One region of the Kribbella sp. NBC_01245 genome, then DNA from elsewhere that is predicted to be linked to it. Evidence: riboswitches for the same ligand, from Rfam matches in the RefSeq annotation. Region 1 holds a riboswitch; the other holds the start of a gene.
What was found. A riboswitch is a leader RNA that binds a small molecule or an ion and turns the genes downstream of it on or off. The one in region 1 is predicted to bind ZMP and ZTP.
Positions count from the first base shown of each region.

Region 2: it holds a riboswitch for ZMP and ZTP, as region 1 does, so the genes downstream of both, OG394_RS05710 (glycine hydroxymethyltransferase) here and OG394_RS19665 (metallophosphoesterase family protein) in region 1, are expected to answer to the same signal.

Region 1 covers NZ_CP108487.1:4,416,746-4,430,969, forward strand. Annotated here, with positions in the region: gene OG394_RS19640 (ABC transporter ATP-binding protein) at 1-684, opposite strand, end outside; gene OG394_RS19645 (TetR/AcrR family transcriptional regulator) at 752-1,345, shown strand; gene OG394_RS19650 (serine hydrolase domain-containing protein) at 1,444-2,580, shown strand; gene OG394_RS19655 (hypothetical protein) at 2,636-3,589, shown strand; gene OG394_RS19660 (class I SAM-dependent methyltransferase) at 3,594-4,391, opposite strand; gene OG394_RS19665 (metallophosphoesterase family protein) at 4,506-5,390, opposite strand; ZMP/ZTP riboswitch at 5,411-5,487, opposite strand; gene OG394_RS19670 (SDR family oxidoreductase) at 5,534-6,295, opposite strand; gene OG394_RS19675 (sigma-70 family RNA polymerase sigma factor) at 6,386-7,279, shown strand; gene OG394_RS19680 (amphi-Trp domain-containing protein) at 7,311-7,562, shown strand; gene OG394_RS19685 (hypothetical protein) at 7,637-8,269, opposite strand; gene OG394_RS19690 (alpha/beta fold hydrolase) at 8,257-8,478, opposite strand; gene OG394_RS19695 (helix-turn-helix transcriptional regulator) at 8,511-9,164, shown strand; gene OG394_RS19700 (discoidin domain-containing protein) at 9,191-12,055, opposite strand; gene OG394_RS19705 (ROK family protein) at 12,158-13,360, opposite strand; gene OG394_RS19710 (ABC transporter substrate-binding protein) at 13,473-14,224, shown strand, end outside.
Region 2 covers NZ_CP108487.1:1,332,311-1,346,534, reverse strand. Annotated here, with positions in the region: gene OG394_RS05795 (CGNR zinc finger domain-containing protein) at 1-152, shown strand, start outside; gene OG394_RS05790 (aminotransferase class IV) at 228-1,052, opposite strand; tRNA gene OG394_RS05785 (tRNA-Gly) at 1,173-1,245, shown strand; tRNA gene OG394_RS05780 (tRNA-Cys) at 1,280-1,350, shown strand; tRNA gene OG394_RS05775 (tRNA-Val) at 1,377-1,451, shown strand; tRNA gene OG394_RS05770 (tRNA-Gly) at 1,599-1,671, shown strand; tRNA gene OG394_RS05765 (tRNA-Cys) at 1,695-1,765, shown strand; tRNA gene OG394_RS05760 (tRNA-Val) at 1,783-1,854, shown strand; gene OG394_RS05755 (LCP family protein) at 2,025-3,635, shown strand; gene OG394_RS05750 (hypothetical protein) at 3,619-3,765, opposite strand; gene OG394_RS05745 (copper resistance protein CopC) at 3,841-5,535, opposite strand; gene OG394_RS05740 (YcnI family copper-binding membrane protein) at 5,535-6,218, opposite strand; gene OG394_RS05735 (hypothetical protein) at 6,297-6,872, opposite strand; gene OG394_RS05730 (hypothetical protein) at 6,913-7,272, opposite strand; gene rsgA (ribosome small subunit-dependent GTPase A) at 7,376-8,434, opposite strand; gene OG394_RS05720 (YhjD/YihY/BrkB family envelope integrity protein) at 8,586-9,719, opposite strand; gene OG394_RS05715 (acyl-CoA dehydrogenase family protein) at 9,798-11,399, shown strand; ZMP/ZTP riboswitch at 11,402-11,484, shown strand; gene OG394_RS05710 (glycine hydroxymethyltransferase) at 11,511-12,959, shown strand; gene OG394_RS05705 (hypothetical protein) at 12,999-13,595, opposite strand; gene OG394_RS05700 (hypothetical protein) at 13,680-14,224, opposite strand, start outside.

The DNA.
Region 1 (14,224 bases):
GCCGCCGTCGATGATCACGACATGGTCAACCAGTTGCTGCATCTCGGTCAGGACATGGCTGGACACCAGCACCGTGCGCCCCTGGCCGGCCAGCTCACGCAGCAGTCGCCGCATCCACACGATCCCTTCGGGGTCCAACCCGTTAGCCGGCTCGTCGAGCACCAGCACCTGAGGGTCGCCCAGCATTGCGACGGCCAGCGCGAGCCGCTGCCGCATCCCTAGTGAGTAGCCGCCGATACGGCGACCGCCGGCCGCGGCCAGCCCGACCAGTTCGAGAACCTCTTCGGCTCGTTGCGGCGCAAGGCCGTTGACAGCGCAGTACACCTGCAGGTGAGCTCGACCAGTGCGGGCCGGATGGAAGCCCGAGGCATCGAGCGCGGCCCCGACCACAGTGGAGGGTTCGGGAATGTCGCGGTAGGTGAGGCCCGCGATGGTGGCGGCGCCCCGGTCGGGGCGGATCAGACCGAGCAGCATCCGCAGCGTAGTGGTCTTCCCAGCTCCGTTCGGTCCAAGGAAGCCGGTGACCGCGCCGGGCTCGACGCTGAACGTCAAGTCGTCGACCGCTCGCACGGCGCCGAACGACTTCGACAAGCCGCGCACCTCAATTCCCGCTGCGGTGCCCCGGCTTGGATGGCCTTCGCCTGCCCCGACCTCGGCGAGGCTAGGCGACAGCTGTCTGCTCATGGCGACTACGATGAACTGTTAACAGGCAAGTGTCAACACTGCTGTAAACAGTTCGAAGGGATGAACTATGACCAAGCCAGGCGAGGGCAAGCTGCTGAAGCGGCCCGAGCGGCGTCGCGCACTGATCCAAGCCGCGGCGCGCGCCTTCGCCCGAGGCGGCTACGCCGCTACCAACCTGGACGACGTCGCGACCGAAGCCGGCGTCAGCCGGGTGCTCATCTACCGGCATTTCGAGTCCAAGACCGAGCTGTACGAGGCCGTGCTGGCTGATGTCAGCGACCAACTGCGCACCGCCACCGGCCATCCGCACCACACAACCACGAACAGCCTCGAAGGGCTGGTCTTCGCAGCGCAGGACAACCCCGATGGGTTCCGTCTCTTCTTCCGCCAATCCGGCCAGGAACCGGAGTTCCGCCGGCACGCCGACGAACTGCGCGCGGCGATGAAAGCCACCGCTCAGCCGTATCTGGAGCAAGTCATCCACGACGAAGCCCGCCTGCGATGGGCATCCGACCTGATCCCGACCATTGCGGTCGAAGCTGTCATTGCCTGGCTCGACGCCGGGTGCCCGTCGCCAGAGACCGCCGCCGACACCATCACGCACATCATCGGCAGTGCGGTCACCGCTATCGCGTCACCTGCCGGCGACCAGCACAGCTAGTGTCCTGCGCCGGAGGACACTAGGGAGCAGCCGTGGTGAGGCCGCGCGGCTCGGCGGCGACCCGAAGGAGACCCGCTGCTGGTGGCAGCATGCGGCGTATGGGTGTTGGGATGGCGGGGTTGGCCGCAGGGGTGCGCGAGGCCGTGGCCGGGAGTCTTGGGGTGGGGACGGCGCCTGGGGCGGTGTTGGCGGTCAGCCGGGGTGGGGAGACGTGGGTGGAGGCGGTTGGGCGGGCGTCGGTTGGTGGGGCGCCGATGCCGGATGACGCGGTGATGCGGATCAGCTCGATGACGAAACCGCTGGTCGCCGTACTGACTTTGATGCTGGCTGAGGACGGCGTACTCGCGCTGGCCGATCCGGTCGAACGTTGGCTGCCCGAGTTGGCGGATCGCCAGGTGGTACGACGGCTCGACGGGCCTCTTACCGATACCGAGCCGGCCGGGCGGAGCATCACCGTCGAGGACTTGCTGACGATGCGGATGGGATTCGGTTTCGCGTTCGAGGTCGAGGGCTGTCCGGCCGCGGAGGCCGCCGCGGCGCGTGGGCTCGGGATGGGACCGCCGCTGCCTTCGGCCATCACGCATAGCCCGGACGAGTGGCTCGCGCGATTCGCCGAACTGCCGTTGATGGATCAGCCGGGACGGACTTGGCGGTACGACGTCGCGTTCGCCGTGTTGGGTGTGCTGCTGGCGCGTGCCGGGCAGGCGTCGTTGCCCGAGCTGATGCGGACTCGCGTCCTGGCGCCGCTTGGAATGACCAGCACCGGGTTCGTCGTACCGGATGACGCGCGGCTGGTTCCGTCGTACGTCTCGGACGGCGCGGGTGCACTGGTCCTGTTCGATCCGGTGGAGGGCAGCGAATGGCGCGAGCCGCCGGTGTTTCCGCATGCGGGTGGTGGGATGGTGTCGACGGCTGCGGATTACCTGCAGTTCGGCGAGTTCATGCTTGCCAGGGGCGCGGGGTTGCTCGGCGAGGAGTCGATCCGGGCGATGACGACCGATCAGTTGACGCCCGAGCAGCGCGCCGGCGGCCCGGCCGGGATCTTCCTCGATGGGGACGGCTGGGGGTACGGGGTGTCGGTGAACGCGAAGCGGTACGGCTGGGGCGGCGGCCTCGGCACCAGCTGGTACGCGTATCCCGAGCACGATCTCACCGCTGTACTGCTGACCCAGATGATGCCACCATCCGAGTCGGTGGCGACCGCTTTCTGGTCCACGATCGAGGCTGAGCTCTGAGCCGAATTGACCTGGTGGGGCTGGACACTGGACCTCGTTAGGGAGGTGGGGGCGGGTGTCAGACGAGATTCCGCGGGCGGAGCCGAAGGTCGAGGCGGTGTTCGCGCCTGGGCTGCCGACGACGGTGCGGAAGTTGTACGGGGACGATCCGGCCGATTTCACGCCTGCCGGTAGCCCCGCGCCGACGAAGCAGTCCGGCATCGAGGCCGAACGCGGCGTTCAGTCGGCCGCGTTCGGCTTCTTCGCGGTCGTGGCCGTCGGTCTCTGGTTTGCGTCGCGGTGGTTCTTCGAGCTGTTTCTGCCGCACGCGGTCGTGCTGGGTCTCTCGATCGTTATCGGCATCGCCGAGGGGCTGTTCCTGCTGTGTGCCTTCTTCGCGGTGAGCGACGAGACCGTGGGCCGGAAGGTCGCGCGCGAGCACCACGGGGAGTACCTGCTGCCGGAGGACTTCGACGGCGTGGCGCAGCCGTTGATGATTCGCGCCCAGGAGGCGGTCAAGGCCGTGCGGGCCGCCGCGGTGACCAAGGCGGGATTGCTGGACGACATCGAGCACGAGGTCGTACTGCCCGAACAACTCTGGGATATCGGCCTGCTCCTGCACCGGCAATCGGTCCTGCGCGAGCGGTTGCGGGAGGTGCGCGGCGGGGTCGATCACCCGTCGGTGTTCGCAGTGCTGCAACCGCAACGCGACGCCTTGGACCAGTCGGTCGCCGCCGCGGTCAACAAGGTCGAAGCGCTCGAGCGGTACGCCGCCAAGGTCCGCGACGCCGACGGTGCGTTGCTGGCGCAGGGCGTGATGCGGGAGGCGTTGCGGGATAGCGACAAGTACCTGGAGTTGCTGGCCGCGACTGGGACCGCCGCGGACACGAGTCTGATTGACGACCTCGGCGAGGACGCGTCGAAGGTGACGGACATGCTGACCCAGAGCATCGCCGAGGTACGCGACACCGGCCTCGAACTGGTCCGCCCCACCGACAGCATGCGACCGACCGACGAGGACCGGGCCTAGGGCTTTAGGCCTCAGGTGCGGCGGTGATGATGACGTAGTCGGCGGTCATCTGGAAGGCGAGTGGGTCTTCGTTGACCTCGTTGATGCGTTCGGTGATCAACGCCTCCAGGCCGGCCAGCTTGGCCTCGCCGTCGGGCAACGCGGACAGCGCCGCCGTACCCCCGATCGCCATCGGGTGGCGGCCCTGTTCGCTGGTGAACTCGTCGATCGAGGCCGCGGTGAAGATCAGCTTCGCCGGCGTCACCTCGCCTTTGAAGCCGTGCTCGGCGAAGACCGGGCCGAGATCGTCCGGGTGATGCCAGCGGAACCCCTGCTCCGGCTCGGGCCCGCCCAGGGCGGTTCGCATGTACTCGAAGATGGCGCCGTTGAACCGGTGCAGCGGACCGGTCGGCGTCCACGCGCTGAAGACGATCCGCCCGCCCGGCGCCGTCACGCGGACGCACTCGCGGATCGCGGCCGCCGGATCCGGCGCGAAGATCATCCCGAAGACGGAGATCACCGCATCCGCCGAACCATCCGCCATCGGCAACGCGGCCGCGTCACCCTTCACGAACCGCACCTGCTCGGCGAATCGATCGCGGACCCGCTCGGTACCGACGGCCAGCAACCGCTCGGCCGGGTCGACTCCGGTCACGACCGCACCACGCTCGGCGGCCGCGATGGACGCGTTGCCCGTGCCACAACCGACATCGACGACGACTTCACCGACCTCCAGCTCGGCGGCATCCACCACCGCCCCCGCGGCCGGCGCCAGCCTTGCCGCGGTCAACTCGTACTCCCCCAAGCCCCAGTCAAGCTCCATGCGACAACCCCCGATCAGCGTTCACCCTTGTAGCGGATACTCGCATCACATCACGCCACTCCAAACGGTCAAGCCGTTATGCCTTTCGAGGCGTTGGAGCGCTAGGGCAGGTGGTCACAAAGAGGCGGATTCATCTTCCACCACGGCACCGGTGAGCGAGTTCAGGAGATAGACCTGCGCGCCGGCTTCGGGGTCGCGGGCTTGCAGGGTGTGGAACATCGGCGAGGCCGGACCGCCCAAGTCGACGACGGTCGCGCCTGCGCCCTTGACCGCTCGATCCAGGCCAGGCAGGGCGGTGAGATCGATACGCGTTATTACGCCGGGGGTCGCCCAGACGGGTACGCCCTGGAGTAGGCCGGTCAGCTGCAGGTGGAAATGCCCGCACAGCACAACATGTACGTCGCTGCCGGCCACGGCCGCGCCGAGATCCGCCGGGTTTCGCAGGCCGACGGACTTCATGAATGGCGACGAATGGACCGCGATCGGCGGATGGTGCAGGACCACGATCGTCCCAGCCGGCGCTGGTTCGGCAAGGGTGGTGCGCAGCCATTCCAACTGGTCTTCGCCGACATGGCCGTGGACCGAGCCGGGGACGAGGCTATCCAAAGTGATCACCCGCAGTCCTGACACCTCACTGACCGCCGCGCGCACCTCGCTCGTCGCGTCGAGGAGGCGGCCGATGTCGGTGCCGTCCGGGCTCAGGTGGCCCGAGCCCAGGACCGAGGCGAATGGCTTACGGATGTCGTGGTTGCCGGTGGTGTAGACGTGCGGGATACCTCGCTCGGCAGCGAATCGGCCGACCCGGTCCAGCACACCGACGTACCCCTCGACACTGCCGTCGTCCGCGAGATCACCACTCACGACGACCAGGTCGATATCCGGGACAAAGCGAGCGTCGTACAGGATCCGATCCAGGGACGCGCCGGCATCGACGCCGTAGTTGTCGACGCCCGGCGCCGCCAGATGCGGATCGGACAAGTGCAGTACACGGTGGGTCATGACGGCTCCTCATCGGTGATGAGGAGCACCCAGGCGGTCGATGCTCCGACTTCCACTCCCCGGTGGTGATCCACCTGCGCCAGTCGTGTCAGGCAAAGGTACGACGGTCGCCGGGCCATCGCAGGTCAATTACCGGCGGCGGGTCAGTTCTGGCGGTCGGCGAGGAAGGACTCCCAGGTGTGGGCGCCCTTGGGTGCGTCGAGGGTGAGGTTGTCACCGGCGCGATACGCCTTGCCCGCCTTGCCGGGAATGCGGACCGGCAGCTTCGGGCGGTTGCGCTTGCCCTGGGCCGCGAGTACGCCCTGGACCAACTCGACCATTCCGTAAACCTTCGGCCCCGCGAGATCCGGAACCAGCCCGGCAGGTTCGCCTTGGACGAGTTCGACCAACCGGGCGGCCACGTCGCGGGAGTCGACCGGCTGGAGCCGCAACCCACCCGGCGCCGGCGTGACCGGCAGCTTCGCCATCTTCTCCACCATCGTGAAGGTCAACTCGTTGAACTGCGCGGCCCGCAGCGTCGTCCACGGCACACCGGATTCCGCAATGGCCTTTTCCGCGTCCAGCTTGGACTTCAGCCAGGCCAGCGGGACCCGGTCCGCACCGATGACCGAGATGTAGACGAGGTGCCGTACGCCGGCGCGCGCCGCGGCCTCGGCCAGATTGCGCGTCGCCACGTCGTCGCCCTTGGGGCCACCCGCGAGGTGCAGCACGATCTCGGCGCCGTCCACCGCGGCGTCGACGCCCTCGCCCTTGAGCAGATCGCCGGTGACGTACTCGATACCATCGCCGGACTGGTGGCTGCTCCGGCTCAGCAACCGCACCTTGAAGCCGGCGTCCAGCAGCAGGGGGGTGACCCGGCGGCCCAGCGTGCCAGTACCACCGGTGACCAGGATGGTTGACGTCATGGTGTCTCCAAAGTGTTGGGCCGGGGTCTCTCCCAGCCTTATCGGCAGGTTCTACAGCTATGACCCGCGCCCAGAGAAAAGTGTGACCGGATGGACGAGCAAGTGATGCTGACCACGCGTTTCGAGCAGAATCGCCCCCGCCTCCGGGCCATCGCCTACCGGATGCTCGGGTCGGCGAGTGAGGCCGACGACGCCGTCCAGGAGACCTGGCTACGCCTCAACCGCACCGAAACCAGCGCCGACACCAGCACCAAGGCCGAGATCGAGAACGTCGAGGGCTGGCTGACCACCGTGGTTTCGCGGGTCTGCCTCAACATCCTGCGCGCACGCGAGTCCCGCCGCGAGGACCTCCAGGAGGAGCACAGCCCAGAGGTCCGTGGCGGCGTCGATCCCGAGGAAGAGGCGATGCTGGCCGACTCGGTCGGGCTGGCGATGCTCGTCGTCCTCGACGCGTTGAACCCGGCCGAGCGGATCGCCTTCGTGCTGCACGACATGTTCGCCGTACCGTTCGACGACATCGCCCCGATGATCGACCGTACGCCGACCGCCGTCCGCCAACTCGCGAGCCGGGCCCGTCGCCGCGTGCAAGGTACGACGACCGTGCCGATGGCCGACCTGGTTCGCCAGCGCCGGGTCGTCGATGCGTTCCTGGCCGCCTCCCGAGGCGGCGATTTCGAGGCGCTGCTGGCGCTGCTCGATCCCGACGTGGTGCTGCACGCCGACCCGGCTGTCGGCCCGACTCCGGCGCCGATCGTGCTGCAAGGGATTCGCCGCGTTGCCAAGGGCGCGCTGCTCGCGTCGGAGCGCGTGCGGTCGACGCGGCCGGCCCTCATCGACGGTTCGGTCGGTCTCGTCATGGCTCCGCGCGGACGGCTTCAGCTGGTCCTCACGTTCACGATCACCGAAGGCCGGATCACCGGTATCGACGTGATCGCCGAGCCGGAACGCCTGCGCGAGCTGGAACTCGCCGTACTCGAGGACTGAACGACCTCGCGGCCATGCCAGGATTGCGGCCATGACTGAAAGAGACGTTGAACGCAACTACTCGGTCGCGGATTTCGCGGCCAAGCTCCGCCGGCTCGCCGACGCCCTGGAGTCCGGCAAGCCGTTCCGGATCCAGATCGCCGGTGAGCGGTTCACCGTGCCGAAGAACGCGCAGGTCAGCGTCGAGCACGAGCGCGGCGACAGTGAGGAAGAAGTCGAGTTCCAGCTGAAGTGGAGCCTCGCCGACGCCGACGAGGAGCCCGAGGACGACGACGAGGTCTAACCACCTACTACTTCTTGGCCGCGAGTGGTCACCTCGGATCCATCACGCCGATCAGATGTGACCACTCGCGGCATTTAGTTGAGTTTGCCGAAGAACTGGCGCAGGTCACTGATCAGCAGCTCCGGTGCGTCCTGGGTCGCCCAGTGGCTGCCGCGGTCGAACTCCTGCCACGAAACGATGTTCGCGTGATCCCGGTCCGCGAACCGCCGCAACGGCCGGAAGTCATACGCGAAACTCGCCAGCCCGGTCGGCGCGACCGTCGGCTCCGCCGGGTGCTCCGCGTGCCGATCCTCGTAGTAGAACCGCGCGGACGACGCGCCCGTGTTCGTCAGCCAGTAGATCGTCGCGTTGGTCAGCACGTGCTCGTCACTGGTGCCACCGAGTAGTTGCGCGATCCGGGCCAACTGCCCGGACGGCGAATCGGCCAACGCGTGGGCAAGGTTCTGCGGGGCGGTCTCCTGCAACTTCGCATATCCCGACGAGTTGTCCTGGAAGCTCTGCAGGAACGCGAGATACCCACCCTCCTCCGGCGTCAGGTCCGCCAGCTCGGCCGGATCGCCCGAGGGGAACGAGAACAGCTGCGTGACGTGCACCCCGATGACGCGGTCCGGGTCGATCCGCCCCAGCTCGGGCGCGACGAACGCGCCGGCATCGTTGCCGTGGGCACCGTATTTGTCATAGCCGAGACGCCGCATCAGCTCGCCCACGCGGCGGCCGTGCGATACCGGTTCCAGCCCTTCTCACGGGTCGGCCCGGAGAAGCCGAAACCGGGCAACGACGGAATCACCAGATGGAAGGCCTGCTCGCCGGCGCCGGGCGAGGTCAACGGCTCGATCAGCTCGAGGAACTCGACCACGGTGTTCGGCCAGCCGTGCGTGAGGATCAACGGAATCGCGTCCGGGTCCGACGACCGCACGTGCAGGAAGTGAATCGTCTGACCATCGTGCGTTGGCCAAACTCGAACAGGTCCTGCCGTCGCGATTGCGCCGCCGGGTGAACGCGATGGCGACGTACACGGTCCAGGTTCCGGCCGACACCACCACGACGAGCGTCGACCCGAGCCTGCTCACGCAACTGGCCTGGCTGTGCCGGGATCGCGAGCAACTCCGGTTCGACCATCGCTCGCACAACGGCGAATCCAGCGTGCGCCGGGTCGAGCCGTACCGCCTCGTCAACTGGGGCCGCCGGTGGTACCTGCTGGCGTACGACCTGGATCGGCAGGACTGGCGGACGTTCCGGGTCGAACGCCTGGCGCCCCGCATCCCGACCGGCCCGCGCTTCACCCCGCGCGAGCTGCCCGAAGGCGGCGACGTGGCGGCGTACGTATCGCGAGGAGCGTCCACGGCGGCCTGGCGCTACCAGGCGAAGGTGATCGTGCATGCCCCGGCCGAACGAATCGCCGCGATGATCTCACCGGCCGCGGGCACGGTCGAGCCGATCGACGACACCAGCTGCCTGTTCACGACCGGCTCCGACTCGCTGCAAAGTCTCGCCGTCCACCTCGGCCTGCTCGACACGGATTTCCACGTCGACGGCCCGCCCGAACTCGTGGCCCACCTGACCAAACTGGCCAGCCGGTACGACCACGCCACCCCCTCCTGACCGCCCCGGTTCAGGAGGGGGTGTGCTCAGTGGCCTATCGACAGACGGTCGAGGTCCGGCGCGGACTCCGTGTCGTTGTGGACCTTGATCGTGTTCTGCCCGGCTTTGAGGTTGGCCCGGATCGACGTGGTGGCAGGGGTGTCGTTGCCCAGCCCACTGACCTTCACCTCGACCGGTGCCGCGTCGTTCACGCTGACGAAGAACGCCCGGTTGCCGTTCACGGTGTAATCCAGGAACACCGTGTACTCCCCAGCAGCGTCCACGGTCACCGAGTCGAACCGTACGAAGTCCGACGGACTACCACCCAGGTTGCGGACCTTCTGACCACCCGAGCACTTCGAGCAGTTGGTGATACCCGCACCACTCAAGAAGTTCTGCGAGCTCTCCGCCTCCCGCATGAACACCCGGTCCGCCGGACGAACCCGCACCGGCACAACCTTCCGAACCGTCTGCGCCCGCCCGTAGACCTTGAACGACACCTCCACGGGTACGTCGACCGGACCCGTCTGACCTCCCGCAGGCGTCGTCACGGTCCACGCGCCCTTGATCGTCCGGCCTAACCGCAGCCCCGGCGCCGTCACCTCCGGCCCCGTCAAAGTCCAACCCGCCGGCACACTCGCCGCCATCCGCACGTCCTCGACCGCGTCCTCGTCGAGCCGCAACTGCGCGGACACGTCGAACGTCTGCTGCCCGGGTCCAACCCACAGCACGCCCGCCGGATTGACCGTCATCGTCGTCCTCGGAACGTAAGACGCCGGTGGCAGGCCGCCAATCGAGATCCGGTCGATCCCGGGCCCGCGCGCCTCGTCGCTATAGATGGCGACGCTATTCCGCCCTGCCCGAAGCGGCACCGCCAAAGCCGTACTCTCCGCACCTAGGCTTACCGTCCTCGGCGCGGCACCGTTCACCCGCACCTTCACCGAAGATCCCGAAGTGTGGTCGATCTGCAACCGGTACTCGCCATCGCTCGCGACCGCCACATCCCGATAGGTGAGCGAATTCCGCGAGCCACCGCCAAACCCGACGACCTGCGCACCACCTGAACAACCCCGGCACGGCTCCACCCGAACCCGCCCGTCACGCTCGTTCGTGGGCGACTCGGCCTCAAGCGGTACGACACCACCACCCGAACGCGGATAGTCGTACCCGACCTTGAGCTCGTCGATCCGCAACTGCCGGTAGAACCGCGGCGCCTGCGGCCCACCCCACGTGTCCAGCACCTCGAGCCTCACAAAGCGGGCGAATTGGTCCCCCAGATCGATGAACTGCGTGCCCCGCGCACTCGGCAGCGCAGACGCCCGAACCGGCGAACCCCAACTGCGCCCGTCATTGCTGACGTACACGCGATAGTCCTTGATCCGCGCCGAGTCCTCCGGCCGCCCGAACGACTCCCGCGCATGCGTCGGCGACCACTCGGTCTGGTTGATCGCCAGGAACGCGGCCTTCCGTCGCGCACCAAGGTCGACTGTCACGGACACCGGCTGCTGCCCCGCGCTATCCCAGTAGGTGGTGTAGTTGCCATCGACAACATTCCCGGCCAAGGAAGCACCCGACGACGCGGACGCCTTGAGACCCGAGTGGTAATACCGCTGACCAGCCGTCCGGACCTGGAAGACCGTGTCATAGGTATCCCATTCCGACACCCCGAGAATGGTCAAGTACCCACCGGACTGGGCGAACCGTAGCCGCTTTCCCGTGCGCTGATCGGCCACCGAGGTGACGAGATATCCGTTATCCCGAAGGCGAATGTGGTCCTGGACTTTCGGTCGCGTCAACACGTGCACGTATTGCGTCCGAGCCTCGTCGTCGACGGTGATCACCCCGTGCGCACCGTCATTCCAAGAGCCCGGCTGCATTCCGCCGTACAGATATCCGCCGCCCTCGACGCCATTGAGCGACGGCCAGATCGACGGCAGCCACCCGTCCATGAAGTCGTTGAACTTCTCCTGACTCGGCGGGAATTTCCCGTTCACCATGGCGGTTTCGGCCATCAGCGATTTGATCGACGAGCCGGCGTTGGCGATGTACCGCCCGACACTGAGGCCGAAGTCGACCGCGTTGTCCTTACCGTCGTACCACCAGGCTCCGCTGGTCGGCAGTTTGTAGCACGCCTCGGTCAACCGCGGCATCGGCGTGAACGTCGCCTGCGGATAGTCGTACGCGGGAGTGATACCGGTCTTCTGCTCATTGCTGACCGTGTCCATGATCGGGGTGTCCTCATTGTTATTGCTCAACAACCAGGACGGCCGCTTCACCCGGATCTGTTCGTACAGCTGATTCCGCTCCCAATAGGCGTTGTCGTTGTCGATCCAGAACCCCGACAGATCCGGATAGTCGTCCATCACCTCGTGGAACAGGTCGTAGCTGTACATCCCGAAACCATCGCGAGTGGTCAGATCGACCGACTGACCCTTGTACGCGGAATAGGCCGCCGAATCGAGCGTCTGCACGCCGGGAACCTCGTTGTGCCATTGCGGATCATCGGTCATGTAAAGCAGGATCCGAACGCCCGCTTTCTTGCCCGCGGCAACGAGTTCGCCAAGGAAGTCGCGCTCGGTCGCGCAACTACCCGGGATGTCGGAAGGCCAGGGCCGTGCGTACCCCAGGCGGCTGTGGAAGGTCGCGAGCACGATGTACGACGCGCGCAACTTCTGGGCCTCCGTCACCCAGTAGTCGGCGCTCCAGCCGCCGGCGGTGACGTCGCGCGCCCAGCCGGCGCAATCGGTGTGCCTGGGCGCGGTGAACATGCCCCAGTGCAGGAACAGGCCGGCCGTCGAATCGCGCATCCACTGCTGACGGGGATGGTCGACCTCGGCATTGGCAACGGGCGCTCCGAGCAGTCCGGCGAGTAACGCGAGGACCAACATGAGCGGGCGCAGGCGGAATCTCATGACCACCGTTCTCTCGGATCGGGGGCGGCGAATATTGGCAACAAGGATTCCTATTCGAGGAGATCCGATGTCTACCAAGCCGTCCCGCGAACGGTCAAGAGGTCAGGACCCGGCGACGGCCAGGAGATCCGCGACGACGGTGTCCAGCGCGAACTTCGCGGCACCGAGGGCGACCGAGTCCGCGCCCATCGTCGACGTCACCACCTCGAGCGGGAACAGCGCCAACCGGGCCAACTCCCGGCGGAACGGCTCGGCGATGATCGCGCCACCGCGGGACATGCCGCCACCGAGCACGACGATCTCCGGGTCCACCGCCAGCGCCAGCACCGCCGCACCCCGCGCGAGCACCTCGGCGAACTCGATCAGCACCTCGAGACTCTCGGGATCCTGGCGCGCCGCGGAGGCGATCACCAATTCACCCTCACGACCAGCCGGCTCGTCCGAGGCGGCAAGGGCAGCGCCGCGAGCGTGCAACTTCGCGACCGCGGCCTCCCACCCGAGCATCGGCCAAGCGCCTATCTCACCGGCAGCGCCATGGCGACCCTGATGCACCTGACCACCGAGCAGCACGCCCGCGCCGGCGCGATGACCGGCGAACATGTAGACGATGTCCTTGTGCTCCTGGGCCGCGCCCTTCCAATGCTCGGCGAGCGCCGCCAGCTTCACGTCATTCGCCACGGCCACCGGCCGGCCAAGGGCTTCCGACAACACCCCAGGCACGTCTGTCGTGGTGAAACCCGGCAGCGAGTACGGCGCGAGGCCCGATCCGACCGGCCCGGCTGCCACATCGTGAACGCCTTCCGGTGCGCGCAGCGTTCCCGTCACCCCGCAGGCGATTCCACTGATGGCCTCCGGCGGGATCTCGGCCTGCGCCCAGCAGGCGCGCGTCGTCGCGACGGCCTCGCGGAGCCGGGCAGGCGCGTCCAGCTCGGGATCGAGCTCTTGCCGATGAGTCGCGAGGGTGTTGCCACGCAGATCCGTGACGACGGCCATCGTCTTGTGCGCGCCGATGTCGATGCCGCTGACGTAACCCGACTCGGCCCGGAACCGGAAGTGTCGCGCGGGTCGCCCGGCACCGCGGGTCGCCGGACGCCGAGGTGGCGCCGTCTCCTCGACCCGGCCCACGTTGAGCAGCTCTGCCAGCAGGTCCTCCGCGGTCGGGCGCGAAACGCCGACCACCGCCCGCAGCTCGCGCAGGGTCAGCGCGGGCGAAGAGATGAACGCGCCGAGAGCCGCTGACAGGTTCAACCGCCGCAACAGCGACGAGTCACCCAACCGGCCGCCGGCATCTCGTCCTTGACTCATCCCTGGCATCGTCCTTATGCTCGCGATCCTTGGTGATAATGCTAACTGGCCTGCATATTCTAACCGGGCGACGCCCCTCCCGGCGCAGACCACCAGGACCGGAGGACCCCTGATGGCACCACGTTGGACCGGAGCGGTCGCCGCCGCGACAGTTATGACGGTAGCGCTCGCCGGCTGTACGAGTGGCGGGAAGGCATCCAGCACAGCGTCGTCGGGTGGCGTCGAGCTGACCATGCTCACGTTCGAGACGCCGAATCTGCCCGCCACGCTCTGGGATTCGACGATCGCCCGGGTGTCCGCCAAGTTCCCCGGTTTGACGATCAAGAAGCTGGTCACGCCGAACGTCGACCGCACGACGTACGCCAAGCAGCTCGCGTCCTCCGGCCAGCTCCCCGACGTCATGCTCGCCGTGAACCCGCAGGGCTTCGCCGAGGGCGGGCAGCTGGCCGAGTTCACCGCTGACGAGCTCAAGGACTTCGCGTCGCCGACGTCGGGCGCGATCAACGGCAAGGTGTACCAGCTGCCGACGAACGCGCAGCCGCAATCGCTGCTCTACTACAACAAAGGCGCCTTCGCGAAGGCAGGCGTGACTCAGCCGCCGAAGACTTGGGCCGAATTCCTCGCAGCGTGCGCCAAGCTGAAGTCGGCCGGGGTCACGCCGATCGCGGTCGGCGGTGGCGGTCAGGACACCTTCGCGAGCATGTACCCGTGGGTGGGCGTGCTCGGCACGGACGTCTACCGCGCGGACCCGAAGTTCAACCAGGCCATCACCGACGGCGGCAAGACCTTCACCGATGCCGCCTTCGTCAAGGCCACTGGGAAGATCGCCCAGCTGGCGCAACTCGGCTACCTCGACAAGCAGGG
Region 2 (14,224 bases), 3.1 Mb from region 1:
AGCGGTTGCGCCGGTGCGAGGCGCCGGATTGTGACGACGCTCTCATCGACCTGTCCCGCAATCGCTCGAAGCGTTATTGCGACGCCCGCACCTGCGGCAACCGGCTGCACGTCGCCGCCTATCGCGAGCGCCGCAAATCCGCCGGCGACTAGCCCGGCAAGCCGGCGACAAGTCCCACCGGACCACGTCGCACCAATCCCGCCGGGGCAAACCGAAGACGTGACGGTCTACGGGTCGATGTCCTCTGCTGATCGCTCGGCGAAGACGCGCGCTACTTCGGCCGTGACCTCGCCGGGTGCGGCCAGGTCGCGGTCGTCGACCTTGTGGATGGCCTGTACGTCGCGCGTGGTCGACGTCAGGAACACCTCGTCGGCCTCGGCCAGACGCGCCAGGGGCACGTCGCGCTCGACCGCGCCGAACCACGCGATCACCAGCCCGCGAGTGACTCCGGCGAGTGCGCCCGACTCCAGCGTCGGCGTGACCAGCTCACCGTCGTACACGCAGAAGATGTTCGATCCCGTGCCCTCGCACAGATCGCCGACGGTGTTCGCGAAGATCGCCTCGCTACCACCACGCGCTTTCGCATAGGCGAGCGCCCGCACGTTCTCGGCGTACGACGTGGTCTTCAGCCCGGCCACGGCGCTTCGCTCGTTCCGCACCCAGGGCACCGTCACGATCGCCGAAGACGGTGCGGGCTGTTCGATCGGCTGGCTCGCCACCACCAACGTCGTACCGGAATCGCCACGGTCCGACGACAGCGGCGAGACGCCACCGGTGTACGTGATCCGCAGCCGCCCGAAGGCGAGATCCGGGTCGGCTTTCGTCACCGCGGCGATACCCGCGCGGACTTCGTGCTCGTCCGGCTCGGGCAGCCCCAGACCGACGGCCGAACGCGCCAGTCGCTCCAGGTGCTTGGTGACCGCGAACGGCTGGCCTGCAACGACTTTGAGGGTTTCGAAGACCCCGTCGCCGGTGGTCAGGCCGTGGTCCAGCGGCGAGATCGTGGCGGCTGCGGGATCGTCCTGCAGCATGCCGTTGACCCAGGTGATCATTACTGCTCCTTCCGACCCGTGCACCCTACGGCCAAGCCGACGGGTAACCCGTTTTTGCACTACGGCCGAGATGGGCTAATGTTCTGTCTCGCGCCGGAGAGTACGAAAGCCGGTCGCAGTGCGGATGTAGCTCAGTTGGTAGAGCGCAACCTTGCCAAGGTTGAGGTCGCCGGTTCGAACCCGGTCATCCGCTCGGAGAAGGTCATGCAGGCCCGATCGATCTCTTTGGTGGAGTGGCCGAGAGGCGAGGCAACGGCCTGCAAAGCCGTGTACACGGGTTCGAATCCCGTCTCCACCTCTCGAAACATCCCAGCGGTAAATCCTGGGCGATTGGCGCAGCGGTAGCGCGCTTCCCTGACACGGAAGAGGTCACTGGTTCGATCCCAGTATCGCCCACCAGAACTCCTGAAGCTCCTCACCGAATCGGTGAGGAGCTTCTTGTTTTTAAGGCAATCCAGCCCCATCCGACACACCGGTACCCCCTTGTCACAACTGTCCCGAAGAGGTGCTAATGTTCTCTTCGCACCCGGGAAACCGGAGCGCAACGCGGATGTAGCTCAGTTGGTAGAGCGCAACCTTGCCAAGGTTGAGGTCGCCGGTTCGAACCCGGTCATCCGCTCGAGGGGTCAGCACGCCTCTTTTGGTGGAGTGGCCGAGAGGCGAGGCAACGGCCTGCAAAGCCGTGTACACGGGTTCGAATCCCGTCTCCACCTCGACCCTCAACAGACCCGGGCGATTGGCGCAGCGGTAGCGCGCTTCCCTGACACGGAAGAGGTCACTGGTTCGATCCCAGTATCGCCCACATCGGTTACACAGGGACCACGACGCATCACGCGGCGTGGTCTCTGCGTTTCCGGCCCACGGCAGGTCTGGATCGGGTAAACCTTTCCGCGCTCGGTAGCGTCTTAGCCAAGTGCGGGCAGTACCGCTCCGCAGTTCCGGCAGCTCGAGAACGGAGCAGTTGAGGCGCAGATGGCAAGCCATCATGAACCCACGCCCACGCGGGGCCGTGCCCGCCGCGCCGCGCCCAAAGGCCGCCGCGTCCGCAAAGCCGAGCCAACCGGCCGTAGAGCCGAGCCGAGCAGCCGTAGGGCCGAGGACGGTCGATCGACCGCGAAGGCGCTCGGCCTGACCCTGGTCAGCGCGCTGCTGCCCGGCTCCGGTTACCTGATGGCCGGCCGTCGCCGCCTCGGCGCCACCGTGCTCGGTTTCACTCTGTTCCTTGGCGTCATCGCCGGCGGCTATGTCGTCATCAAGGGCAGTGACGTGCTCGAGCTCGCCGTCAACCCGACGCAGCTGCTGCTCGTCACCGTCGGGATGGTCTTGCTGGTCGTCGGCTGGGTGGCCGTGATCATCACGAGTCACCGGATGTTGCGCCCCCAGGGCGGCAGCACCGGTAGCAGGGCACTGGGCGCGGCTCTGGTCGGATTGCTCTGCTTCGCCATCACCGCGCCGATGGCTCTGGCCGCCGAGACCGCGATGGTCCAGCGGGACCTGCTCAACAAGGTGTTCGCCGACGGCAAGAGCGCCACCCGTAAAGAGGTCGCGAACGAGAACGACCCGTGGGCCGGCAAGCCGCGGCTGAACATCCTGCTGCTCGGCGCCGACGACGGTCCGGGCCGCAAGGGCGTGCGGACCGACACGGTCATCGTGGCCAGTATCGATACGAAGACCGGCGCCACCGCGCTCATCTCGCTGCCCCGCAAGCTGATGTTCATGCCCTTCCCCGAGGACTCGCCGCTGCACGAGAAGTACCCGGACGGCTTCGGCAAGGACGGCATCAGCCTGCAGGAGCGGCTCGAGTGGATGCTCGACGCGATGTACCAGAACATCCCCGACAAGTACCCGGGCATTCTGGGCCAGTCCGACAACGAGGGCGCCGACATCCTCAAGGTGTCCGTGGGCGAGGCTGTCGGGCTCGAGATCGACTACTACGCGCAGATCAACCTCAAGGGCTTCACGTCGATCGTCGACGCTCTGGGCGGTATCACCGTCAACATCAACTACCCGATTCCAGTCGGCGGTAGTGACGACGCCAAACGCCCGCCGAACTACTACCTCCAGCCCGGGCCGAACAAGCACCTGATGGGTCTAGAGGCCCTCTGGTATGCCCGCGGTCGCTACCAGATCCCCAACCCGGACGACGCCCGCAGCGCGCGCCAGCGGTGCGCCATCAACGCCATCGCGGCGAAGGCCAACCCGGCCAACCTGGTGTTGAGCTATCAGAAGCTCGCCGCTGCCGGCAAAGACCTGATCCGCACGGACATCCCGCAGAACCTGCTGCCCGAGTTCATCAAGCTCGGGCTGAAGGTCAAGGGGGCCAAGGTCGCGGCCGTGCCGCTGGACGGCAAGGCGCTCAAGTTCGCCTACCCGCACCCGGATTACGACGGCCTGCGTGCCGTGGTCGCGAAGGCGCTGAAGCCCAAGACAGCGCCCAGCAAGCCGTCAACGTCGACCGGTCCGACAACCGGCACCCCGACGAAGAAGCCGACCACTCCGTCGAAGCCAGGCAAGATCGACGAGAACGGTCAGCAGGACCTGAAGAGCGCCTGTGAGTACGACCCGGTCAGTCCTGACCGGTGAGTCTCCGGCGCAACCGCTGGAACCGTGAGCAGATCTCCCAGCCGAGATAGGCCAGCATCGGCGCGATCGCGAGGCCCACGGCAAGCAGGATTTCCTCGATCGGCAATCCCGCGATGTGCTCGGGCACCATAGGCGCCTCCTTGCGATGAGGGCGGGCCGTTCACTCAGTGTAAGTAGCGATCATCACTGAGTAAACGGCCCGATCTCAGTAGATATGCACCGCCAGCTCGGCCGAGGGCGACTCGTACTTCGAGGTCCGGGCCGTGATCTGGATCGCCCAATCCCCCGAGACCGGCAGAGCGACGCGACCCTCGTACTGCCCCGGCCCAACCCGGGTCATCGGCGCACTGAGCGGCCCGATCCCCTCCTCGGCCTGGGTGAATCGCACGGACGGCGCGCTCAACGGCTCCAGCGCCTTCCCGGCGGCATCGCGCAAATAGAGCTGCACGTAGTTCGACCCGGTCGTGATCGGCGAGATCCGCATCCGCACCAGGTTCGTCCCGAGCCGCGCCTCGATCCCCCGCGCCCGGCTCACCTGCTCCCCTGGACCCGACGCCGCGGCCTCTTCGCGAGGCGGCTGCGTGACGAGCACGCCGGTCACCGCCAGCAGTACGACGAAACAAGCCGCTTCAGCCCGTACGGCGGACCGCAGCAGGCCGCGTGCGTCATTGTCGCGCGGCTCTCGCAGCACCTTCGGCACCAAGCCATACCGGTTCCACGCCGCTATCCCAACGATCACCAGCGCGACGCCGAGCTTGACCAGCAACGCCTTGCCGTACGACGTCTCCCACAGCCCCGGGATCGACCCGAGAATGCGCCAAGCCATCACCGTGCCGGAGATCGCGACAGCCAGCACCGCCCAAGCCGCGACGGCCGAGAACCGGGCCGCGGTCGACGCCGCCCGCCGAGGTGATGCCTCGGACGACTTGGCCAACGTCAACGCCAACCCGATGATCCCGCCCGCCCAGATCGCTCCAGCCGAAACGTGGATGAGGTCCGACGCGACCACAAGCCAAGTCGGCCCATAAGTCCGGGTATGCCCCGTCCACGGCAACGAGACCAGAGCCACCAAGGCCCCAACGGCCACCCCCACACGCGCGAGTACGACGTACGGCCGCCCGACGAGCAGGGCCACCACGAGCAGACCCGCCACAGCCAGTACGGCGCTCGTGAGCAGGTCGGAGCTGAACCCGTCAGACCAGATCGCGCCATCGCCCAGACTGGCGAGACTTCCGGCCTGTTGCCATGCCGTGGTCAGCGGTATCGAGGCGAAGAAGCCCAACGCCGCAAGGGCGATCAGCCCACGCCCGGTCCAGCGCAGCCGGCGGCGAAGACCTGCCATCGCACCGGCCGTCGCGTCCAGCAGGAACAGCTCGAAGACCGCCAGACCAATCGAGCCGAGCACCCCGAGATAGCCGAGGGCCGTCGCGGCGAGGCGGACGACGTTCAGGCTGCGCGTCGGCTCGTTGTCGAGGTCTGCCGCGACCGGCGTCGTCCGCTTGCCGATGGTGAAAGCGAAACCGCCCGAGACGGGATGATCGTCGGCCGAGATGACCCGCCAGGTGACGGTGTACGTACCTTGGCCGAGGTTCGCCGGGAGGGTCGCGACGGCTCGTTTGTCGATGCCCTTGACGCCCACCTCCAACCGCTCGCCCGCCGGATCGAAGATGCTGATCGAGGTCGGCCAGACCACCACCGCCTCGTCGAACGTCAGCGTGACCGCCGTCGGCGCCTTCGCCAGCACCGCGTCGTTCTTCGGATCGGTGCTGAGCAGGGTGGCGTGCGCCGACGCCGGCGCCGCCGTCAGGCCGAGAAAGAAGAGCGCGAGGAGGAGCCCCGCGGGCGCGGTGAACCAGGTGAACCCGGTCCACCGCGCCCGCTGGGAGCAATGCTCCAGCATCAGGACTTACGAGTGCGCACCAGCGCGGCGCCGCCTGCCGCCAGGCCGGCCACGCCGATCGCGAGCGCCACCCAAGTGACCGCGGGCACCCCGTCCGACGAAGACGTGGTGGCAGCTACGGGCTTCACAGCAACCGGCTCCTCTTCAGCAGCGGTCACGACGACGGTCGGAGCAGGCGCCTCGAGGTCATCCGCGGACTTGCCGTCCTTGGGCACCTCGACCCAGGCGGTCTCGCCCTTCTCGCAGGTCTGCACGGTCGGGAAGACCAGCGACTCGCCGACCTTCTCCGGCAGCTTGGCCTGGATCTCGAACGTGTCGCGGTAGCCGTCGGGCAGCGGGGTCTTCGCGGTGTAGACGACCTCGCCGACCCGCTCGGTCACCTCGTTGCCGTGGCTGTCCTTGATCGGGGTAGCGAGCTTCGTCATCACCTTCTGGACCTGCCAGTTCGGGTTTACCGTCGGGGTGACGGACGCGAACTGCTCAGGGATCTTGATCGACACCTTGGTGGTGCCCGAGCCGTCGCAGCCGTGCGGTACGGCGAACGTCAGCACGCTGTAGGCACCCGCGGCCGTGGTGCTCGGCTTGACGCCGACGTGGGCGGACGCCGTACCGGCACCGAAGAGCAGCAGGCCGCCGGCCACACAACCAATGGCAGCGGTACGACGCAGAGCGGAATTCAACATGGAAGAGCTTTCTCTGAGCGGAGAACGGATGAGTGGGTCCATGGACACACCACCGAGCACCTGGTCAGCTCAAAAGGCCTACCAGGTGAGGGATGGGGTCCGGAGCCGCTCAGGCGGTCCGCGCGGGCGATCCGGCCGCGGCCCCGCCAGCAGAAGCAGCGGACGCGGGATGGATGCCGCAGGCAACAGCCTCGGCATGGCGACGACAACGCCGAAAGCCACGACCAGCAACGGCCGCAGCAGAGTCCACAGCGCCCAGAGCAGGGCATCGCCGTGAGCGAGCAGCAGACTGGTCAGCAGCGTGGCGATCACATGGGCCAGGAGCATGCCCGGACCGTCACTCGGCGCCGCCACAACCTGATGCGCCAGCTCGTGGGGATGCCCGCCAGGCGGCATCGAGGCCACCGCCATCAGCAGGTGGTGGATCGCGAACTGCCCACCGCCCAGCAGCACCAGCAGCAGGCCGAAGCCAAGCCGCCGGCCGCTCAGCAGGTGAACCGGGATCATCGCCAGCACGCTCAGGATCAGCAGCGTCAGCGGATGGGGAGCCGCTCCCCCGCCCAGCACGTGACTGCCCGCGGCAATGCCCACAGTGAGCATGGCCACAAAGGCTGCGCGCATCGACCGCAATGCGCCGGCGCCGGGCGAATTCACGACTGAACTTTATCCAATCCCGCTAAAGCCTTTGCGGGCCTCAGCGCACCTCGAACTTGACGATCAACTTCTTCAGCCGGTGAGACTCCATCTCATAGGTCCCAGTGGCGCCGAAGCTGAAGGTTTCCTCGAGCTTCTGCCCCGCCGATATCTGGAACGAGTGATCCGGAGTCGAGTGCACGTGGATCTCGTCGTCGATGTCACTGGTGATGTTCACAGTGATCTGCTCGTCCTTCGAGACCTTCACCACCGCACCACTCGGCACCGTCTTGCCGGACTCGATCTTGACGTCGACCATCGCACCCGCGGGATGACCGGCATGCTCATCAGCGGGCTTGGGGCCAGAGCAAGCCGACACGACCAGCAGCAAAGCCGCCAGCCCAAAACTGGCTTTGGACAAGACACGAACTCCTCTCCGCCCCGATCTACCGAGGCGGAGCCACCTAATCACATCGCTCCGACAGTTCTACCTGCGAGGCGTTCGCAGGTGGAAACCCGGCATCTCAGCGTGGCTTGATATCCCGCTTGTGCGCCTTCGTCCGGGCGGCCCATTCCTTCTTGACCGCCGACCGCATCCGCAGGTCGTTGCGCCGCGCCATCCAGGCCGCCTCCTTCTGCAACTTCACCCAGCTCTCGTACCGCCGATACGGCAGCGTGCCGTCGTCCAGCGCGGCCAGTACGGCGCAACCCGGCTCGTTCTGGTGGGAGCAATCCTTGAAGCGGCAGCCGTCGATCAGCGCGGCCACATCCGGAAAGGCCGAGGCCATTCCGTCGCCCGATTCCTGCAGGCCAACGGTTCGCAGCCCTGGGGTGTCGATGACGACACCACCTCCGGGCATCGGGATGAGCTCACGTCGTACGGACGTATGACGGCCTTTGCCGTCATCACGGATCGCCTGGACCGAGAGCACCTCGGCACCGGCAAGGGCGTTCACCAAGGACGATTTGCCGGCGCCGCTGACGCCGAGGAGCGCGAGCGTCTGGTTGCCGGCCAGGAGCTCAGCAACGCGAGAAACCCCTTCGCCGGTGGTCACGCTGCAGACGAGTACGTCGGCGCCGGGCGCGGCCGTCGCGACGTCCTCCGCGACATCCTCGGCGTCGTTGACCAGGTCGGCCTTCGTCAGGATCACGACGGGATGCGCGCCGCTCTCCCACGCCAGGGCGAGGAATCGCTCGATGCGGCCGATGTTGGGTTCGGGTTCGAGGCCGACCACGATGGCGACCACGTCCACGTTCGAGGCGAGGACCTGGCCGCGGGAGGTCTTGCCCGCCTCGGCCCGGATGATCCTGGTACGGCGTGGGGCGACGGCCTCGACCGTGATGCGCTCATCCGGCCAGAGCCGCAACGCGACCCAGTCACCGGTGCACGGAGTGGCCTCCGCGTCGAGCGCGATCGCCGCCAGGATGTCGCCGGACCAGGAGGCCCGCACCGGGCCGTCCGCGGTGAGAACCGTGCTCAGGCCCTTGTCGACCCGGGCGACGCGGCCCGGGATCAAGTCGAGTGTTTCGAAGTACTCCGCCGTCGGGCCGTCGAGGCCGAGAGCGGTCAGCGTTGCAGACATCTGCGACGAACCTTTCAAGAGGTCCGGCGGCGGATCAGCTCAGCGGCCGGACGGAACAGGAGCGGCCTCGATGGCCAGGTGCTGGGTCATCGCTCACTCCTTCCGGGTTCAGAACCGCGCCCGGGTCTCGGGGCGGCTTGTCGCGACACGGTCAGCGTACGTCGTCGGCTTTCGCGGGCGCACCGGGTTTTCCGACGGGCTCACTCTCGACCTCAGGTTTACCCGCAACCTCAGTCACAGGTTCGGGGTCCGGCGGCCCGGGAACGACGGGTTTGTCGGACGTCAGCGACTCGACCGCCTCGGCCACCTTCACCTCCGGCCGCTGCCGCTGCTCCGGCGATTCCGCCACCACCTCATCGACGTCGTCCAGGTCTTGAGCGTGCGCGTGCACCGGTTCCGGCTCGGCCTTCATCTCAGGCTCGGCGCGCTTCCGGGAGGCCTTGGCGGGTTTGCGCGCCTTGTCCGGCCACATCCGGTCGATCACCGCGTTCAGGGCGGCGCCGATGAGCACCGCGATGGCCGTCAGGTAGAGCCACAGCAGTACGGCGATCGGTGCGGCCAACGGCCCGTAGATCGACGTACCACCGACGGTCGACTGCAGGGTCCAGCGCAGCAGGAAGCTGCCAAGGATCCAGAGTGACAACGCCAGGAACGCCCCCGGCAGATCGGACACCCAAGGTGTACGCACAGGCACGGACAAGTGGTAGAGCGTGTTCAGGAAGCCCGCGGACAGCACCGTGACGACAGGCCAGTACAGCTGGTTCAGGAATTCGACTCGCGCCGGCAGCACGTCGGCGACCGCCTCGGGACCGGCCAGCACCAGCGGCAGCACGATCACGCCGATCAGCAGCGCGACGCAGTACAGGCTGAACGACAGCGCTCGGGTCCGGACGATGCCCCGCTTGCCGCCCATGCCGTACATGATCGTGATGGTGTCGACGAAGACGTTCAGCGCTCGACTGCCGGACCACAGGGCCAGCAGGAAACCGATCGAGATTACGTCCGGCCGGCCACCGGCCAGCACGTCGTCCAGCGTCGGCACGATGACGGCCTGAACCGAGTCGTCGGTCAGCGCGCGGGCGGCCAGTTCGGCGATCTCGAGCTTGATCTGGTCGATCGTGGCCGCGTCGAAGAACCGCGAGACGATGAAACCGATCGACCCGGCCAGACCGAAGATCAGCGGCGGCAGCGACAGGATCGCGAAGAACGCCGCTTCCGCCGCCAGACCCGTCACGCGATAGCGCAGACAGGTGCCGACGGTCTGGGTGAGCAGTTTCCAGGTCACTCCGAGTATCCGTCGGATCCAGACCAGTGAGACAGAGGTCTCAGACCCCACGCGTGCCATACCGCTTACCGTACTGACATGGCGGACCCATTTGCGGTAACCAACCAGCCTCCCCCGCTGGACGGCGTGAACTTCTTCACGGCCGACGCGTCCCTGCGCGATGCCCTCACGCCGTACGGCGACCTCGCGAACGACGCCAAGCTCACGAGTATCGGCGCCCTCGCGGGCAGTCGCGAGGCGCTCGACCAGGCGTTGCCCGCCAACCAGAATCCCCCGGTATTGCGCACGCACGACCGGTACGGGAACCGCGTGGACCGCGTCGACTTCCACCCGTCCTGGCATTGGCTGATGGACAAGGCCGTCGGTTTCGGGTTGCAGGCCGCGCCCTGGTTGTCGGATCACCCGTCGGCCCATCTGCGTCGCGCGGCCGGGTTCTTCGTCTGGGGACAGGTCGAGCCGGGACACGGTTGTCCGATCTCCATGACGTACGCCGCGGTGCCGGCCCTCCGTGCGGACAAGGCGCTTGCGGAGCACTGGGTTCCCCGCCTGGCCGCTCCGTCGTACAACCCGGGTGGTTCCGGGCCGGGGGCGCTCGCGGGGATGGGGATGACGGAGAAGCAGGGTGGTTCGGATGTCCGGGCCAACCTGACCGAGGCCAAACCGGTTGGCGACTCGTACCGGTTGACCGGGCACAAGTGGTTCTGCTCGGCGCCGCAGGTGGACGTCTTCCTCGTACTCGCGCAGGCGCCGGGTGGCTTGAGCTGTTTCGTCGTACCTCGCGTCCTTGAAGACGGTTCACGGAACGTCTTCGCGTTGCAGCGGTTGAAGGACAAGCTCGGCAACCGGTCGAACGCGTCCAGCGAAGTCGAGTTCCACGGCACTGTCGGGCACCGCCTCGGCGACGAAGGCGCGGGCGTTCGCACGATCATCGAGATGGTCGCGGCCACCCGGCTGGACTGCGTGCTCGGTTCGGCCGGGTTGATGCGCCGGGCCCTGGTCGAGGCGACCTGGCACGCGACCCATCGCAGCGCCTTCGGTGGCCTGCTGCGCGACAAGCCCGTGATGCGGAACGTACTGGCCGACCTCTCCCTCGAGTCGGCCGCCGCGACGATGCTGGCGATGCGCCTCGCGGCCGCGGTCGACGCCGGTGAGGCCGACGCGGCGTTCCGGCGGATCGCGCTGCCGCTGGCCAAGTTCTGGGTGTGTAAGCGGACCCCGATGATGGTGGCCGAGGCGCTCGAGTGTCTGGGCGGCAACGGGTACGTCGAGGAGTCGGGTATGCCGTTGCTGTTCCGCGAGTCCCCGCTCAACTCGATCTGGGAAGGCTCGGGCAACGTCAACGCGCTAGACGTGTTGAGAGCTTTACAGCGGCCCGAATCGCTCGATGCCTGGCTCACGGAGGTTGGGACGGCCAAGGGGTACAGCAGCCACTTGGACCGGGCTATCACCGACGTACTGACGATGCTGGCCGACCTGGACGGTATCGAAGGGCGTGCGCGCGTACTGGCGGCACGGATGGCTGTAGTCCTGCAGGCCTCGCTACTGGCCCGACACGCGCCGCCTGAGATTGCTGACGCGTTTATCGCTTCAAGGCTCGGCGGCGACTGGTCTGGCGTGTTCGGGACGTTGTCACCATCAGTAGAGCTGCCCGGCATCGTCGACCGGGTACTGGTCCACTAGGCTCGGTCCGTCGCGACTGGCGCTTGGGTGGGATCGACCACCGGGGAGCGAGAACCTGTCGGCACCGCGCGCCTGGGTGCCACGCCATGCACACACTTCTGGAGACGAGCAATGACGCAATCGTTCGACGCCTCCGCCGCATCCGCGGCCTACAAGAACGCGCTGGAGGTGATCGGCGCGGTCGAACCCACCGTGGCCGGCGCCATCCGCTCCGAGCTGGCCGATCAGCGGGCCTCGCTCAAGCTGATCGCCAGTGAGAACTACGCCTCCCCGGCCGTGCTGCTGACGATGGGCAACTGGTTCTCGGACAAGTACGCCGAGGGCACCGTCGGCCACCGCTTCTACGCCGGCTGCCAGAACGTCGACACCATCGAGCAGCTCGCCGCAGACCACGCGAAGGACCTGTTCGGCGCCCCGCACGCGTACGTCCAGCCGCACTCCGGCATCGACGCGAACCTGGTCGCCTTCTGGGCGATCCTGGCTCAGCGGATCGAGTCCCCGGCCCTGGCCGAGGCCGGCGCGAAGCACGTGAACGACCTGTCCGACGAGGACTGGGCCAAGCTGCGCAAGGCGCTCGGCGACCAGAAGATGCTCGGCATGTCGCTCGACGCGGGTGGTCACCTCACCCACGGGTTCCGCCCGAACATCTCCGGCAAGATGTTCCACCAGACGTCGTACGGCACGGACACCGAGACGGGTCTGCTCGACTACGACGAGGTCGCCCGGCTGGCCCGCGAGTTCAAGCCGCTGATCCTGATGGCGGGCTACTCGGCCTACCCGCGCAAGGTCGACTTCGCCAAGATGCGCGAGATCGCGGACGAGGTCGGCGCCACCTTGATGGTCGACATGGCGCACTTCGCCGGTCTGGTCGCAGGCAAGGTCTTCACCGGCGACTTCGACCCGGTACCGCACGCCCACGTCACCACCACGACCACGCACAAGTCGCTGCGCGGCCCGCGTGGCGGCATGGTGCTCTGCCAGCCGGAGTACGCCGACGCGGTGGACCGTGGTTGCCCGATGGTGCTCGGCGGTCCGCTCAGCCACGTGATGGCGGCCAAGGCCGTCGCGCTCGCCGAGGCGAAGCAGCCGTCCTTCCAGACGTACGCGCAGAACGTCGCGGACAACGCCGTCTCGCTCGCCGAGGGCCTGATGAAGCGCGGCACGAAGATCGTCACCGATGGCACCGAGAACCACCTCGTGCTGCTGGACGTCTCGTCGTACGGCATCACCGGTCGGCAGGCCGAGTCGGCCCTGCTCGACGCGGGCATCGTCACCAACCGCAACGCCGTACCGCGTGACCCGAACGGCGCCTGGTACACCTCGGGCGTCCGGATCGGCACGCCCGCGCTGACCTCGCGCGGCTTCGGCGCGGACGACTTCGACCGCGTGGCCGAGCTCATCGTGGACGTCCTGTCCGCGACGACCCCGACCAACACCGCCGCGGGCGCACCGTCAAAGGCCAAGTACGTCCTGGCCGACGGCGTCGCCGACAAGACCCGCGCCGCCGCCTCCGAGTTGCTCGACGTCCACCCGCTCTACCCGGGCCTCGACCTCAACTGACGCATTAGTGGAACGGCCCGGCTGATCCCGGGCCGTTCTCTATTTGCGGACAGTCGCGCTGGCGGCATTCCAGATCACGTTGGTCGCCGGGAAGTACACGCGGTAGTCGCGAATTGCCGTCGACGTGTAGGCGTAGGTGTACTTGCCGGTCGAGCTGGTCTTGACCGACTTGAGCGCGATCCACTTGGTCGCGCCGGGCGCCTTGTACTGCAACTGCCCAACAGCCGCCGCGGACGGGACGAACTTCCTGAGGCTGACCGCATACCGCGCCGCTGACACGTTGAGCGTCACCTTCGCGCCCGACCGCGTCGGCGTCACGCCGGCCCACGAGCCGATCTTGATGTCGCTGTACGGCTGGTTCTGCCACACATCGTTGTAGCTGTGGTCCCAGGCGCCACCAGGACGCCACGTCCAGCGCCCCAGCTGCTCCCAGTCGTACAGATCCCAAACGTCCGACGACGTGTTGTCGAAGATCGCAATGTGCTGCCAGCCTCCGGTCGCGTGGTAGGCGTCCCAGGCCGCATACGACGTACCCGCAGCCGCGCAGTTGCTGTCTAGGCGGAGGGTGATGGCTCGATATGGCGTCGAGATGACCACCCGTTCCCCAACCCTGCCCGCTACATCGGAATCGACCACGCAGCGTTACATCTACTGTTGGTAGAAAGGGCGTCGGTCCGAGACCAGTGGTCCCGAACCGACGCCTTCGTGATGTGCGGGGGGCTACTTGCGGATGGTGGTGCTGGCGGCGTTCCAGATGAGGCCGGTGGCTGGGAAGTAGACGCGGTAGTCGCGGGCGGCGGCTGAGGTGTAGGCGTAGGTGTATTTGCCGGTTGAGGTGGTTTTGACCGACTTGAGGGCGATCCAGGTGGTGGCGCCGGGGGCCTTGTACTGGAGTTGGCCGATGGCGGCGGTGTAGGGGATGAACTTGTTGAGGCTGGTGGCGTAGCGGGCGGCGGATACGTTCAAGGTGACCTTTGAGCCGCTGCGGGAGGCGGTCAGGCCGGCCCAGGAGCCGACCTTGACGTCGCTGTACGGGCTGTTCTGGGTCATCGGGAGGTTGTTGGTGTCGTAGGCGCCGTTCGGGCGCCACGTCCAGCGGCCGAGGTCCGCGTAGTCGTAGAGATCCATGACCATGGTGGTCGACGTGCGGAAGAAGTAGGCGACCTCCTGCACTCCCCTGGTCGGGTGATAGCTGGTCCAGCCGGCGTTGTCCCAACCTCCGGCGACGCAGTCGGATCCGACGCGAAGAGTGACCGCGCGGTACG